Regions from separate parts of the Actinoplanes sp. CA-030573 genome, predicted to be linked through region 1. Evidence: riboswitches for the same ligand, from Rfam matches in the RefSeq annotation. Region 1 holds a riboswitch; the other holds the start of a gene.
What was found. Region 1 has a riboswitch for glycine ahead of gcvP (aminomethyl-transferring glycine dehydrogenase). Riboswitches for the same ligand answer to the same signal wherever they lie in the genome.
Positions count from the first base shown of each region.

Region 2: another riboswitch for glycine. It lies ahead of ACQP2F_RS25120 (L-serine ammonia-lyase); the one in region 1 lies ahead of gcvP (aminomethyl-transferring glycine dehydrogenase).

Region 1 is NZ_CP192038.1:5,219,830-5,227,538, forward strand. It holds partial or broken gene ACQP2F_RS24245 (dihydrofolate reductase family protein) at 1-227, shown strand, start outside; gene ACQP2F_RS24250 (DUF5999 family protein) at 700-900, shown strand; gene ACQP2F_RS24255 (histidine phosphatase family protein) at 1,170-1,745, shown strand; gene ACQP2F_RS24260 (GNAT family N-acetyltransferase) at 1,742-2,200, shown strand; gene gcvP (aminomethyl-transferring glycine dehydrogenase) at 2,233-5,037, opposite strand; glycine riboswitch at 5,116-5,207, opposite strand; gene mgrA (L-glyceraldehyde 3-phosphate reductase) at 5,295-6,254, shown strand; gene ACQP2F_RS24275 (GNAT family N-acetyltransferase) at 6,251-6,697, shown strand; gene ACQP2F_RS24280 (VWA domain-containing protein) at 6,699-7,709, opposite strand, start outside.
Region 2 is NZ_CP192038.1:5,412,805-5,420,513, reverse strand. It holds gene ACQP2F_RS25140 (DUF1349 domain-containing protein) at 1-343, shown strand, start outside; gene ACQP2F_RS25135 (dihydrofolate reductase family protein) at 360-953, opposite strand; gene ACQP2F_RS25130 (glutamate-cysteine ligase family protein) at 1,014-1,823, opposite strand; gene ACQP2F_RS25125 (methyl-accepting chemotaxis protein) at 1,907-3,511, opposite strand; glycine riboswitch at 3,608-3,705, shown strand; gene ACQP2F_RS25120 (L-serine ammonia-lyase) at 3,828-5,168, shown strand; gene ACQP2F_RS25115 (diguanylate cyclase) at 5,259-7,709, shown strand, end outside.

The DNA of each region.
Region 1 (7,709 bases):
CGGCCGCGGGCTAGAACCTGTGGGTGGTCGGCGGCGGGGAGCTGGCCGGGGCGTTCGCCGACGCCGGCCTGCTCGACGAGCTCATCCTCGGCGTGGCACCGGCCACGCTCGGCGCGGGCAAGCCGCTGCTGCCGCGCCGGCTCACGGCTTCGCGGTTGTCGCTCTCCGCGGTCGAGCGGCGGGGCGAGTTCGCCTATCTGACGTACGGGTTGAAGCCCGCCGAGTGAGTCGCCGGGAGTGATCGGGGGTGGGGTGCCGGGTCGCCGCCGCGGCGCCCGGAGGCGCCCGTCGATCATTACGCAAGCGGTGGTGGCGGATACGCACCGTACAGGCGTCGCGGAAAAGCCAGCGCCGGTTGGGCGAAGTTGGGTGGCCGTTCGGCCATTGTTTCGCACTTACTGTCCGTCACCGGGGCGGCGGTCGGCTTCAAGCTTCCGGGGGTCAGCACCGTCACAGCGATGGCACCCGTGGGACGTTCACGCACGGTGACGCGCTGGCAGGACGGTGGTGGAGCCGGCGACGGACCGGAAGGAGGTGCCCGAGGGTGGTCGACAGGCACTGTTCCGTGGACCATGTGAACCGAGGGTTCTTTCGATGGGACGTCGTCACCCGTGGCATCCGCCGTCGTTCGGATTGAGGTAACGTCCGTCACCGTCGTTGTGAATCGTCACACACAAGCCCCCCGACCGGAGACCCCCGATGTGCCAGCACCAAACGCCCTGTCCCAGCTCCGAGGCCGTCGATCGTGAAGCGGCCCGCATCCTCGTCGCGTTTCCCGAGCAGGGATGGAGCCTGCTCTGCAACGGCGTGATCGTCTTCGAGGACACCGGCGAGATCCTGCCCGACGGCACCATGATCGAGCCGCACCGCGGACCGGCCGTGCACGCTCTCGCGGCCTGACGCACGGCGGCCGGCCACTGGCCGGCGCGAGCCTCCGTCGCTACTGAGCGTAGCCGCGTGACGCCACGCTCAGCACCGGGCGACCGGCCGCGAACCGTCAGCGGAAACCACGAAAAACCACGAAACCCCCGCGAGCGACGACGACCCGCGGCGGATGCCGATGCGGTGCGTCCCGATTCGGCGCCGCCCCAAAACGGGCAGCGCGTCACGAACGCCGTCCCCTACGATCGCCAGGCGTTTCCGCCGCCGAGCCGTCGAAGGGTGAGCCGTTGCCTCGCACCCGGTTGTACCTGGTCCGTCACGGCGAGCAGGATCCGGCCACGAGCCGCGCTCCCACCGGCGGCCTCTCCGCCCTCGGCCGCGACCAGGCCGAGCGCGCCGGCCGCCGCCTCGCCGGCGTCCCGTTCGACGCGATCCATCACAGCCCGCTGACCCGGGCGGCCGAGACCGCCGCCCTCATCGGCGCCCATCTGCCCTCGATTCCCCGCCACGCCTGCGACCACGTGGCCGACCGGACCCCGGTGCCGTCGCCGGAAGCGCGCGACGACTACCCGGCCCGCTGGCACGCCTGGCTCGACGAGACCCCGCCGGACGAGCGGGACGAGGACGCCGCGGCCCTGCGGGCGGCCGTGGCCCACTTCGGGGTCGTCGCCGGCCGTGATCGCCACGAGCTGCTGATCACCCACAACTTCGTGATCGGCTGGTTCGTCCGGCACGCCCTGGACGCGCCGGCGTGGCGGTGGCTCGGGCTGAACCAGGAGAACGCCGCCCTGACCATCGTCGAGTGGACCGGCGACCGGCCGCCGATGCTGGTCGCCTTCAACGACACCGGCCACCTCGCATGACGATCGAGCTGGTGGTCCGCTTCGCCGTGGACGACGCCGAGCTGAGCGACCTGCACGCGCGGGCGTTCGGGCACGCATCGGTGAGCGGAGCAAAGACGCCGGAGACGCGCGGGCGCGTATCGGTGAGCAGAGCAAAGGCGCCGGCGACGGCCTGGTCGCAGCGCCTCGAGCGCCATGCGCTGACCTGGATCGGCGCGTTCGACGGTGACCGGTTGGTGGGATTTGTGCAGGTGTGCTGGGACGGCGGGAGCCATGCGTTCGTGCTCGACACCGCGGTCGACCCGGACCACCAGCGCCGGGGCATCGGGGTGGCGCTCGTCGAGGCGGCCACCGACGAGGCCCGGCGGGCGGGCTGCGAGTGGCTGCACGTCGACTTCGAGCCGCACCTGGAGTCGTTCTACCTCGAAGCTTGCGGCTTCCGGCCCACCCCGGCCGGCCTGATCCACCTCCGATAGAGGCGGACCGGGCCGGGCGGGGCGAGACCCGCTCAGGACTCGAACGCCTCCGGCGACGGGCACGAGCAGACCAGGTTGCGGTCGCCGTACGCGCCGTCGATGCGGCGGACCGGCGGCCAGTACTTGGCGGTGCGGTCCACGCCGGGCGGGAAGGCGGCCACCGTACGCGAGTACGGGTGCGCCCACTCGTCGGTGGTGACCGAGGACGCGGTGTGCGGCGCGTTCGCCAGCGGGTTGTCGCCGGCCGGCCAGACACCGGCCGCCACCTGGTCGATCTCGGCCTTGATCGCGATCATCGCGTCGCAGAAGCGGTCGAGCTCGCTCAGGTCCTCGCTCTCGGTCGGCTCGACCATGAGCGTGCCGGCCACCGGGAACGACATCGTCGGCGCGTGGAAGCCGTAGTCGATCAGGCGCTTGGCCACGTCGTCGACCGAGACGCCGGTCGCCTTGGTGATCGGGCGCAGGTCGAGGATGCACTCGTGGGCGACCAGGCCGTTGTTGCCGGCGTACAGCACCGGGAAGTGGTCGCGCAGCCGGGCCGCCACGTAGTTGGCGGTCAGCACCGCGTTGCCGGTCGCCGCGGCCAGGCCGTCGGGGCCCATCATCCGCAGGTAGGCCCACGAGATCGGGAGGATCCCGGCCGAGCCGTGCGGAGCCGCCGACACCGCGTGGTGGTCGCCGGCGAGCACCGGGTTGCCCGGCAGGAACTCGGCGAGGTGCTGCCGTACGGCCACCGGGCCCACGCCCGGCCCCCCGCCGCCGTGCGGGATGCAGAAGGTCTTGTGCAGGTTGAGGTGGGAGACGTCGGCGCCGAACTGGCCGGGCCGGGCGTAGCCGACGAGCGCGTTGAGGTTGGCGCCGTCGACGTAGACCTGGCCGCCCGCCTCGTGCACCCGGGCGCACAGGTCGGCGATCGACTGCTCGTAGACGCCGTGGGTCGACGGGTAGGTCACCATGATCGCGGCGAGCGAGGACGCGTGCGCGTCGATCTTGGCGGACAGGTCGCCGAGGTCGACGTTGCCGGCGTCGTCGCACGCCACGACCACGACCCGCATCCCGGCCATGACCGCGCTCGCCGCGTTGGTGCCGTGCGCGCTCGACGGGATCAGGCAGACGTCGCGGTGCTCCTCGCCCCGTGAGCGGTGGTAGCCGCGGATCGCCAGCAGGCCGGCCAGCTCACCCTGGGAGCCGGCGTTGGGCTGCACGCTGACCGCGTCGTACCCGGTGATCTCGGCGAGCCACGTCTCCAGCTGCGAGATCAGGTGCTCGTAGCCGACCGTCTGCGACTCCGGCGCGTACGGGTGGATGTCGGCGAAGGCGGGCCAGGTGACCGCCTCCATCTCGCTGGTCGCGTTGAGCTTCATCGTGCAGGAGCCGAGCGGGATCATGCCGCGGTCGAGCGCGTAGTCGCGGTCGGCGAGCTTGCGCAGGTAGCGCAGCATGCTGGTCTCGGAGTGGTGGCTGTGGAACACCGGGTGGGTGAGGAACTCGCTGGTCCGCCCGAGCGGCTCGGCCCCGCACGTGGCCGGCTCCGCACGGTCGGCCCCGAATGCCGACAGAACCGCGGCCACCTGTACGTCGGTGGTCGTCTCGTCGCAAGCGACGGAGACCCGGTCGGCCGAGACGAGGCGCAGGTCGATCCCGGACTCGGCGGCGGTGGCGACGACCGCGGCCGCCCGCCCCGGCACCACGGCGGTCACCGTGTCGAAGAAGGCGTCGTGGTCGACGGTGATACCGGCGGCGGTCAGCGACCCGGCCAGCGTCAGCGCGTGCCCGTGGACCCGGCGCGCGATCTCCCGCAGCCCGGACGGCCCGTGGTAGACCGCGTACATGCTCGCCATCACCGCCAGCAGCACCTGCGCGGTGCAGATGTTGCTGGTCGCCTTCTCCCGGCGGATGTGCTGCTCGCGCGTCTGCAGGGCGAGCCGGTACGCCGGGGCGCCGTCCGCGTCCTTGGACACGCCCACGAGCCGGCCCGGCAGCGACCGCTCGAGCCCGGCCCGCACCGCGAGATACCCGGCGTGCGGCCCGCCGAAGCCGAGCGGCACCCCGAAGCGCTGGGTGGTGCCGGCCGCGATGTCGGCGCCGATCTCGCCCGGCGGCCGCAGCAGCGTCAGCGCGAGCAGGTCGGCGGCGACGGTGACGAGGGCGCCGGCCGCGTGCGCATCGGCCACGAGCGCGGCATGGTCCCGCACGGCACCGGAGGCACCCGGATATTGCAGGTGAAGCCCGAAATACTCGGCGGGGAGCTGATCACCGGCGTCGAGGTCCACGAGCACCAGGGAGATCCCCAGCGGTTCGGCCCGGGTGCGCAGCACCGAGAGCGTCTGCGGCAGGGTGTCGGCGTCCACCACGTACACCGGAGACTTGCTCTTGGAAGCGCGCCGCGCCAGCGTCATGGCCTCGGCCACGGCCGTGCCCTCGTCGAGCATCGAGGCGTTGGCCGTGGTGAGCCCGGTGAGGTCGGTGACCATGGTCTGGAAGTTGAGCAGCGCCTCGAGCCGGCCCTGGCTGATCTCCGGCTGGTACGGCGTGTAGGCGGTGTACCAGGCCGGGTTCTCCAGCACGTTCCGCTTGATCACCGCGGGCGTGTGGGTCCCGTAGTACCCGAGCCCGATCATCGGGGTGGCGACCACGTTCTTGGCGGCGATCGACCGCAGCTCGGCGATCGTCTCCTCCTCGGAGGCGGCCGGCGGCAGGTCGAGCCGCCCGTGCCAGCGGATCACCTCGGGGATCGCCGCGTCCATCAGCGCCTCCAGCGAGGAGTAGCCGATGGCCTTGAGCATGTGAGTCTGCTCGTCCGGATCGGGACCGATGTGCCGGGATGCGAACGTCATGGCGGGCTCCAAGCGGAAGCGGAGGTCGACAAGGCGGCCTCCCCCTCTGTCATACCCATGGTGAGTACTTCAGAGTCGCTTGCCCACGCGGTCCGTTTGCCTGAGAGGTTCCGGGGAGGATTTGCCCCTTCGGCGCCGGTTCGGAAGCCGGACTCTCCCGCATGGCTGCCGACCAAACTACCAGTGACCTTGGCGGAAACCGCTAACCCTAGGGTGGGTATGTGACCTACACCCCCGCGCAGAGCCGCTACGACTCGATGACCTACCGCCGGGCCGGCCGCAGCGGCCTCAAGCTGCCCGCGATCTCGCTCGGCCTCTGGCACAACTTCGGCGACGGCCGCCCGCTCGACCGGCAGCGCGACATCGTGCGCCGCGCCTTCGACCTCGGCGTCACCCACTTCGACCTGGCCAACAACTACGGGCCGCCGCCGGGCAGCGCGGAGCGCAACTTCGGCCGCCTCATCGCCGCCGACTTCCGATCCGTCCGCGACGAAATGATCATTTCGACCAAGGCCGGATACCACATGTGGGAGGGCCCGTACGGCGAGTGGGGCTCGCGGAAATACCTGGTGAGCAGCCTCGACCAGTCGCTGCGCCGGCTCGGCCTCGACTACGTCGACATCTTCTACCACCACCGGCCCGACCCCGACACGCCGCTGGAAGAGACGATGAGCGCGCTCGACGCCGTGGTCCGCGCGGGCAAGGCCCTCTACGTCGGCATCAGCAACTACTCCAGCGAGCAGACCGCGCGCGCCGCCGCGATCCTGCGCGACCTGGGCACGCCGCTGCTGATCCACCAGCCGTCGTACTCGATCCTCAACCGCTGGATCGAGCGCGACAACCTGCTCGGCACGCTCGAGGAGGCCGGCGCCGGCTGCATCGCGTTCAGCCCGCTGCAGCAGGGCCTGCTCACCGACCGCTACCTCGGCGGCATCCCCGACGACTCGCGGGTGCGCACCAGCGTCTTCCTCAACGAGAGCGACCTGGACAGCAAGACGATGGGCCGGATCCACGCGCTCGACGACATCGCCAAGCGCCGCGGCCAGACCCTGGCCCAGATGGCGCTGGCCTGGGCCCTGCGCGACGAGCGCATGACCAGCCTGATCATCGGCGCGAGCAGCGTGGAGCAGCTGGAGAACAACGTGGCGGCCCTGGACAACCTGGTGCTGACCGCCGAGGAGCTGGACGAGATCGACGGAACCGTCCTCGACCTATGAGCGTCCGCATCGCGACACCCGACGACCTCGACCAGGTCCTCGCCCTTGCCGTCGACTTCTACGCCGAGGACGGGTTCACGACCCCGAAGGACCGGCTGGCCGACCACCTCGCGCACCTGCTGGTCAGCGACGCGGCGCACGCCGCCGTGGTCGAGGAGGACGGCGTCATCGTGGCGTTCGGCATCTCCACGTCTTCCTACGGGCTGGAGGACGGCCTGATCGCCGAGCTCGAGGACCTCTACGTGGCGCCCGGGGCACGCCGGCGGGGTCTCGCCGCGGAGCTCATCGAGGACAGCGCCCGGTGGGCCGCGGCCATCGGCGCGGCCCGCCTCGAGATCGTCATCGCCCCCAACGGCCAGGACGTGACGCACCTGTTCGAGATCTACCGGAAGAAGGGCTTCGTCGACGAGGGCCGCCGGATCCTGGCGCGCCCGCTGGGATAGGTCAGGCGCCCTTCCGGCTCGCGATCGCCTCCAGGAAGATGTCGCCGATCTTCGCCGGGTCGGTGGCGATGAAGACGCCGCCCGAGCCCGCGGCCTTGGTGATGGCCTCGAGCTCGGCCCGGTCGATCGCGGTGCCCATGCCGATGATGATCATGCGGACCGGGCGCTTCGGGTCGCGTACCTTGGTCATCTTCGACACCAGCTGGTCGATGGTCAGGCCGCCGGGGTTGTCGTTCTTGCCGTCGGTGTAGATCACCACCGAGTTCGAGACGCCAGGCTGCCAGCCCTGTTGCACCCGCTGGTAGGCGGCGAGCGCGGTGTCGTACAAGCCGGTGTCGCCGCCCTTCTTCGGCTGGATCTTGTCGATCGCCTTCAGCATGTCGGAGCGGTAGGTGGCGCAGGACAGGATCGGCAGGTTCTCCACCCACGGCCTGGTGCCGGCCATGTTCGTCGAGAACGTCCAGTTGCCGACCGACCACCGGTCGTCCAGCAGCGCCAGGCCCTGCCGCGCCACCGCCCGGGTCACCTCGGCCCGGGTCAGGCCGCCCGCGGTCGGCACCTTCGCGTTCATCGAGAACGACACGTCGAACACGGCCAGCATCCGGCCCGGCTGGGTGATCGCCGTCCAGCTGCCGAGCAGCTGCCCGATCGCCGCGGTCACCGCCTTCGGATCGGCGGCGGGAGGCGGCGCGACCTTGGCGGGGGCGCCGGCCGGTGCCGCGAAACCCGCTCCCGGCGTGCCGTCCGGACCGCGTACGCCCGTCCTGGCCAGTTGATCGGTGAAGGCCGGCGTCCCGAGGGCCTTGCGCAGCTCCGCCGCGGCCTGCTCCTTCTGCGGATCGACGCCGGGCATCACCGCGAACGGATAGTCCAGCGCCACCGACTGCGGGTACACCGCGGCCAGCGGCAGTCCCGGCCGGCCGGCGTTGTAGGCGATCACGTCCGCCTCGGACAGCGGCGCCACGCCGACCGCGCCGCCGTCGCCGGCCGAGGTCGGGAACTTCTGCAGCAG
Region 2 (7,709 bases), 190 kb from region 1:
GCGGGCCGGCGAGCGCACCTGGCTGAAGACCGGGCTCGAGGTGACCAGCGGCGCGGTGCAGCTGAGCACGGTGCTCACCCGCGACGAGTCCGACCTGTCGGTGGTCCCGGTGCCCGGTTACGCCGGATCGCTGACGCTGCGGCTGACCCGCTTCGGCTCCGCGGTGTGCGTCCATCGCGGCGACGAGGAGGGGGGCTGGCACCTGGTGCGGCTCGGCCACCTGGACCTGCCGGAGACGGTGGACGTGGGCGTGATGTGCTGCTCACCCCGGCGCGAGGGCCTGGAGGTCGCCTTCCGCGACTTCCGGGTCGGCGACCCGATCTCGCGCGAAGGCCTCGAGTAGCGCGGCCGGGCGCCGGTCAGCTCGTGATGCCCAGCGGGCGGTAGACCTCGAGCGAGATGCCCTTCGGGAACGGGCGCGACTCGACCCGGTCGAGGGCGATCCGCGGGCCATCGGCCGGGAACAGGCGGGTGCCCCGGCCGACGACGACCGGGAAGACCAGCAGGCTGAGCTCGTCGACCAGATCCTCGGCCAGCAGCCGGCGGACCAGGGCGCCACTGCCGTGCACCTGCAGCTCGCCCCCGGGGGCGGCCTTGAGCGCGCGGACCGCGGCGGTCAGGTCGCCGCCGAGGACGGTGGTGCCGGCCCAGGCCGGCTCGGTCAGCGTCGCCGACGCCACGTACTTGGGCTTGGTGTTGAAGGCGTCGGCGATCGGGCCGCTGCCGGCGGGCAGCGCACCCCAGTAGGGGGCGAAGATGTCGTACGTGCGGCGGCCGAACAGGAACGCGCCGGCGCCGCGGCACCGCTCGTCGACGTACGCCGTGGCGTCGGCGTCGAAATGGTCCATGGCCCAGCCGTCGCGGTCGAAGCCGGCCCGCCGGTCGTACTCGGACGGGCCGTTGCCCTGCATCACGCCGTCGACCGAGATCTGGGTGATGGTGGTCAGCTTCATGCTCGGGGGTGCCCTTCGCTCGGGGACGGTGGACCGCTGGCGGACGGCCCTCCACGTCTACTACGAACGAGGGCTGTTGGCCAGAAGGTCGTCGGCCGGGCAGCGCGACCGCAGGACGTAGCGCTCGGTGAAGGCGGCCAGCGCGTCGCGCAGCGCGCGGTCGGCGCCGTGGCGGGCGAGCGCGGCGTAGGCGGCCAGGAAGCACTCCCGGGCGGCCGCGGCCAGGACCGGGTCGGTCAGGGCGTCCCGGGCGGCCCGCTCCCACAGGCGCGGCTCGGACTCCAGGTGGGCGGTCGCGCGCAGGGCGTCGGCGGCGGCCCGCGGGTCGTCCATCAGCGTCGTGACGACGGCGATCGGGAGGCGCCAGCCGCCGGCCGGCTGGTGGTCGGCGACGTCGATCTCCAGGTGGCCGTGTGCGGACACCGGCGCACCGGGCGCCTGCCGGGCGGTGGCCGCCACCGGCAGGTCGCGGCGGGTGGACTGCCGGGTGCTGCGCCAGCCGGCCGACGGCGTGCCGGCGAAGGCGGCGGCCAGGACCGGCGCCAGCACGTGGGCCCGCCGCCAGCGGCTCGCCCGGCCGAGCACGCCGCCGCCCTCGAGACCGGCCTCCAGACCGACCAGGATGCCGGCGCCGGGGTCGGGCGTCGCGAAGGACCCGGCACCAGCGCGGGCCAGGTCCTCGCCCATCCGGTCGAGGCACACGGCCAGCCCGGGGGAGGGCGGCCCGCTGACCACCGCCACCGAGGACGACCGGGCCTTGAGGAAGCCGTGCGGCAGCGGGACGCGGCCGGAGAGGCCGGGCCGGCCGGGCACGTCGACCGCGGCCCCGACGAAGCCGGGCGGGGCGGGAGCGAACGTCGGTGTGGTCACGGTGCGCCTCGCTGGGTGCGTGGTGGGCGGGCGGGCGCCTGACCATAGCATTCCCATCTGCAAGATAGGAATAGACCGCCGGCTCAGATCGTGAAGCGGTCCACCGTCTGCCGCAGCCGCGCCGCCAGCGCGTGCACGTCGCCGGCCGCGCGGCTCGCCTCGCTGACCGCGCTCCGGCTGGTCGCGGTGCTCTCGGCGACCGACGAGATGCCCTGCGCGATCTCGCTGGCGCCGTCGGCCGCCTCGGTGACGCCCCGGTTCATCTCGGCCGTCGTGGCGCTCTGCTCCTCGACCGCCGACGCGATCGTCGTCTGGTAGTCGCTGATCTGCTCGATGATCTGGCTGATCCCGTCGATCGCGGTGACCGCCTCGCCGGTGTCCTGCTGGATCGCCTGGATCCGCTGGGCGATCTCCTCGGTCGCCCGGGCCGTCTCCTGGGCCAGGTCCTTGACCTCGGACGCCACCACCGCGAAGCCCTTGCCGAGCTCGCCGGCCCGGGCCGCCTCGATCGTCGCGTTCAGCGCCAGCAGGTTGGTCTGTGCGGCGATCGCCTGGATCGTGGTGACCACCGTGCCGATCTGCGCCGACGACTCGCCGAGCCGGTTGATGGTCGCGCTGGTGTCGCGGGCGGCCGTCACCGCGCCCGCCGCCACCCCGGCCGCGTCGGCCGCGTTGCGGGAGATCTCCGAGATCGAGGCGCCCATCTGCTCGGCCCCGGCGGCCACCGTCTGCACGTTGCCGGAGACGCCGCCCGCGGTTCCGGCGACCCGGTCGGCCTGCTCGTACGCGTTGTTGACCGCACCGTCGATCTGCCCGCTCACCCGGTACATCGTGTCCGCCGCCGCGGCCAGGGCCCGGGCGTCCTCGCTGATCTGGCCGATGGTCTGCGCCACCCCGGCCGCGGCGTCGTCGGCGGCCCGTGCCATGTCGGCCAGCTCGTCCGTCCCGCTGTCGTTCACGCGTACGCCCAGGTCACCGCTCGCGATACTGCGGAGCGCGCCCATCACCCGGTGGGCCGGCCGGGAGATGCTGCGCACCACGATGATGGTCAGGACCACCGCGGCCAGCACGGCCAGCGCGAACGTCGCCAGCATCCAGTTGCGGGCGGCCGACGCCGAGCTGCGGGCCTCCCGGGTCGCCGCCTCCACCCGGTGCGTCACCGAGTCGACCAGCTTCTGCGTCAGCTGCACGATGTCGTAGTAGATCTGGTAGCCCGGCCCGAGGATCACCTTGTTGCCCTCCTCGACCTGACCCTTCGCGAAGTGTCCGACGATCTCGTCGTCGGCCTGGAAGTACGACGTCCACTTCTGCTGGAGCGTGGCGAAGATGTCCTTCTCCGCGGGGGTCATCAGGTCGGTACGCGTCGCCGCCAGCAACGCCTTGAGCAGCTTCGCGTCGGCGAGGAAGCCGGCCCGGTTGTCCGAGGTGGGATCGACGGCCTTCTGCGGCGACAGGCGGTAGACGTCCCACGCGTACGCGATCTGCCAGCCGGAGATGTCCCCGTCGTAGTACTTCTGCTCGTCGACCTGGCCGCGCAGGGTCTGCAGGTCGTGCACCTGGAGGGCGGTGTCCGACTGCCGTTGCAGGGCCACCACGCCGATCGCGACCACGATGCCCAGCAGGACCAGGATGAGGGCGAAAGAGGCGCCCAGGCGCGCGCCGAGGCGCAAACGTCGAACCAGCGTCACTTCCTCCCGTTCGGCACGGTTCGGCGCGGGCTGAGCGAGTTGACGCGGGCGATACCGGCTGTCACGCTCGATAGCACAATCGAAGATCGCGCCGCACGAACCGCGGCGGGAGAGCCCCCGGTCTCCGGACCGGGGCGCCGAAGGAGCAAGCCCTCCCCGGGAATCTCTCAGGCACCCGTAACCGCCGCATGGCAGGCGACTCTGGAAAGCCGGGACGACATGGTCCCGCACCCACGGTGCAAACCGCCCCCGCGGCGGTGAAGCTCTCAGGTACCCATGACAGAGCGGGGAGGCCACCCTACGAGGGGAGCCTTTCGTGCCGGTCAGCGCCTTCGACCTCTACTCCATCGGGATCGGCCCGTCGTCCTCGCACACGGTGGGGCCGATGCGGGCGGCCCAGCGGTTCGCCGCCGAAGCGCCCAAGGCCGCGCGCCTGCGCGTCGAGCTGTTCGGCTCGCTCGGCGCCACCGGCCGCGGCCACCACTCCGACGCCGCCGTGCTGCTCGGCCTGGAGGGCGAGGACCCGGCCACCGTCGACACCGCGACGGTGCCGGCCCGGGTCGCCGCCCTCCAGCGAGCCGGCGCCGTCTCCCTCGGCGGGCCGGACGGCGGTCCGGTGCCGGTCGAGCTGATCCTGCACCGCCGCCGCAGCCTGCCCTTCCACCCGAACGGCATGACCTTCACCGCCTGGGCCGGGGACGGCACGGTGCTGGCCGAGCGCACCTTCTACTCGGTCGGCGGCGGCTTCGTCCTGGAGGAGGGCGAGGAGCGGACCGCCGGCGACGCCGCACTGCCCCATCCGTTCCGCACCGGCGACGACCTGCTCGCCACCTGCGCCCGCGCCGGCCTGCCGATCTCGGGCGTCATGCTCGCGAACGAGGGGGCCTGGCGCGACGACACCGCGATCCGCGACGGCCTGCTGCACATCTGGCGGGTGATGCGCGACTGCGTCGAGCGCGGCCTGACCGCCGACGAGGGCGTCCTTCCCGGTGGGCTGGGCGTCCGTCGCCGGGCGCCGGGTCTCCGGCGCGATCTGGCCGTACGCCCGGACGCCGGCGACCCGTTGCACGTGATCGACTGGGTGAACCTCTACGCGCTGGCCGTCAACGAGGAGAACGCGGCCGGCGGGCGGGTCGTCACCGCACCCACCAACGGGGCCGCCGGCATCATCCCCGCGGTCCTGCACTACTACCGCCGTTTCGTGCCCGGCGCGGACGACGACGGCGTGGTCCGCTTCCTGCTCACCGCCGCCGCGGTCGGCATCCTGATCAAGGGCGCCGCGTCCCTCTCCGGCGCCGAGGTCGGCTGCCAGGGCGAGGTCGGATCGGCGGCGGCGATGGCCGCGGCCGGCTTGTGCGAGGTTCTCGGCGGAACGCCCGCCCAGGCCGAGAACGCCGCCGAGATCGCGCTCGAGCACAGCCTCGGGCTCACCTGCGACCCGGTCGGCGGCCTCGTGCAGGTGCCGTGCATCGAGCGGAACGCGATCGCGAGCGTGAAGGCGATCAACGCGGCCCGCCTGGCGCTGCGCGGCGACGGAAGCCACCGGGTCAGCCTCGACACGGCGATCCGCACCATGCGCGACACCGGCCGCGACATGTCGACGAAGTACAAGGAGACGTCGCTCGGCGGGCTGGCCGTGACCGTCGTCGAATGCTGAGCGGAGCAATCGCCTGACCCTTGGAGGGTCAAGTCCGCGCCGATGCTGCCGATGTGAGGTGCGAATCGAGAGCAGCGGAGTGATGTCCCAGTGACTGACACGGCCGGATGGACGCCCGACGGGCGCGGAGCGGCGGAGCTGACCGGCCTGGCCGTCGGGGACGAGCTCGGCCGGGGCGCCTTCACCACCGTGCACCGGGCCCGGCGCGGCACCGGCACGTACGCCCTCAAACGCCCCAACGGTGACGCCGCCGGCGATCGCGGCATGCTGGCCACCTTCCAGCGCGAGGCCGCCCTGCTCGCCTGTGTCGACGACCCGTCCGTCCCGGCCATCCACGCGGCCGGCTTCTTCGAGGGCGCACCCGCCCTCGTGCTGGAGTACATCCCCGGCGGCTCGCTGGCCGACCGTCTCGCCCAGGGCCCGCTCGAGCCCGAACGCGTCGTGGAGCTGGCCGCCCAGCTCGGCCGCGGCCTGGCCGCCGCGCACCGGGTCGGCCTCGTGCACCGCGACGTCAAGCCCGGCAACATCATGCTGTCGCCCGGCCGCCCGGCCAAGCTCATCGACTTCGGGCTGGCCCTGCTCGGCGCCGAGCCGGAGGACGACGACGACCGCGCGGTCGGCACGTTCCTCTACACCTCACCCGAGCAGTCCGGCATGCTCAAACGCCCGGTCGACGGCCGCTCCGACCTCTACTCGCTCGGCGTCGTGCTGTTCGAGTGCCTGACCGGCTCCGTGCCGTTCGAGGCGGACGACGTCGGCCGGCTGCTGCGGCTGCACCTGACCGCGCCGATCCCGGACGTCGCCGCGCTCTGCCCGGGCATCGACCCCGCCCTCGCCGCCGTCGTCACCCGGCTGCTGGCCAAGGACCCCGACGACCGCTACCCGGACGCCGCGGCCCTGCTCACCGCGCTGCGCACCGGTCCCGGCGGCGAGGCCGCGACGGCCGAGCCGGCCGCCGTGCGGTGGCCGCTGTGCGGCCGGGAGACCGAGCGCGAGGGCCTCGCCGACCGCTGGCGGCGGGCCCGCACCGGCCGCGGCGGCGTCACCGTCATCCGCGGGCCCGGCGGCTCCGGCCGCACCCGGCTCGCCGAGGAGGCGGCCTCGCTGGTCACCGACGTGCCGGTGTTGCGCGCCGCCTGCCTCCAGGACGAGGCCCTGCCGCTGGCCGCGCTGCGCGCCGCCGTCGAGGGCCACCTGCAGGCCGTCGCGCTGCTCGGCGACGACGCCCGGGCCGCCGCCGAGCGGCACGTCCGCGACGCCGCCGAGGTGGCCGGCCCGGCCCTGGTGGCCCGGCTCGGCGGCCGCCTCGAGGCGCTGCTCGCGGCCGACGCCGTGGAGGCCCGCGACGACCACCTGTTCGCCGCCGTCGCCACCTTCCTCGGCGAGCTGGCCAAGGAGCACGGCGGCCTGATGCTGCTGCTCGACGACGCGCAGTGGCTCGACGCGGGCAGCCGCACGGTGCTGGCCCGGCTCGCGCCCGACCTGCCCCGGCTGCCGCTGCTGGTGCTGCTGACCGAGCGCGACGGCGAGGACGGCCCCGCGCACACCGAGGCCGACCTCGAGCTCGACTGCGCACCGCTCGACCCGGCCGCGGTGGCCCGGCTGATCGCCACCCGGCTGCCCGGCGCCACCGTCCCGGCCGAGCTGATCGAGCACGTGGCCGGCCGCACCGGCGGCTCGCCGCTGGCCGTCGTCGCCTACCTGCTGCGGCTGCTCGACGCCGGCCTGCTCACCCCGCTGTGGGGCGCGTGGCACTTCGACGCGGCCGGCGCCGACGCGCTGCCGGCCGCCGAGGACGTACGCGCCCTGCTCGCCTCCCGCCTGGCCACCCTCACCGACGGCGACCGGCACCTGCTGGTCACCGCGGCCGTGGCCGGTCCCCGCTTCCGCACCGAGACGCTGGTCGCCGCCGGCGGCTCACCCGACCAGGTCGTGGCCGCGGTCGGCGCCGCCGTGGAACGCCGCGTCGTCGAGGCCCGCCCCGGCGGCTGGTTCGTCTTCCTGCACCCGCTGCTGCGCGAGGCCCTGCTCGACGGGGTCGGCGAGGACCGGCTGCGCGGCCTGCACGCCGCGATCGCCGACGCCCTCGAGGGACTGCCGGAGCCGCTGCGCGACGCCGACCACGTCTACGCGGTCGCCCGCCACCACCGCCGGGCCGGCGACGCGATCGAGCCCGGGCGCCGGCGGCGGAGCGCGTTCGCGGCCGGCCTGCGCGCGCTCGACGACATGGCCCCGGCCGAGGCGATCGGCTATCTCGAGGACGCCCTCGACGGCGACCCGGCACCGGGCTCGGACGTGCTGCACCCGCTCGCGCTGGCCTACCTGCGCGCGGCCCGGTTCGCCGACGCCGCCGCCACCATCGAGCGGGCCCTGGCGGCCGAGACCGACCGGCGCCGGCGGGCGCACCTGCTGATCACCCAGGTCGAGCTGCACCACACCGTCTGGGACGACGAGAAGGCCCTCGCCGCGACCGCCGCCGCCCTCGTCGAGCTGCGCCGCCCGCTGCCGGCGAGCGGCGTCGCCCGGCTCGCGTCCACGGTC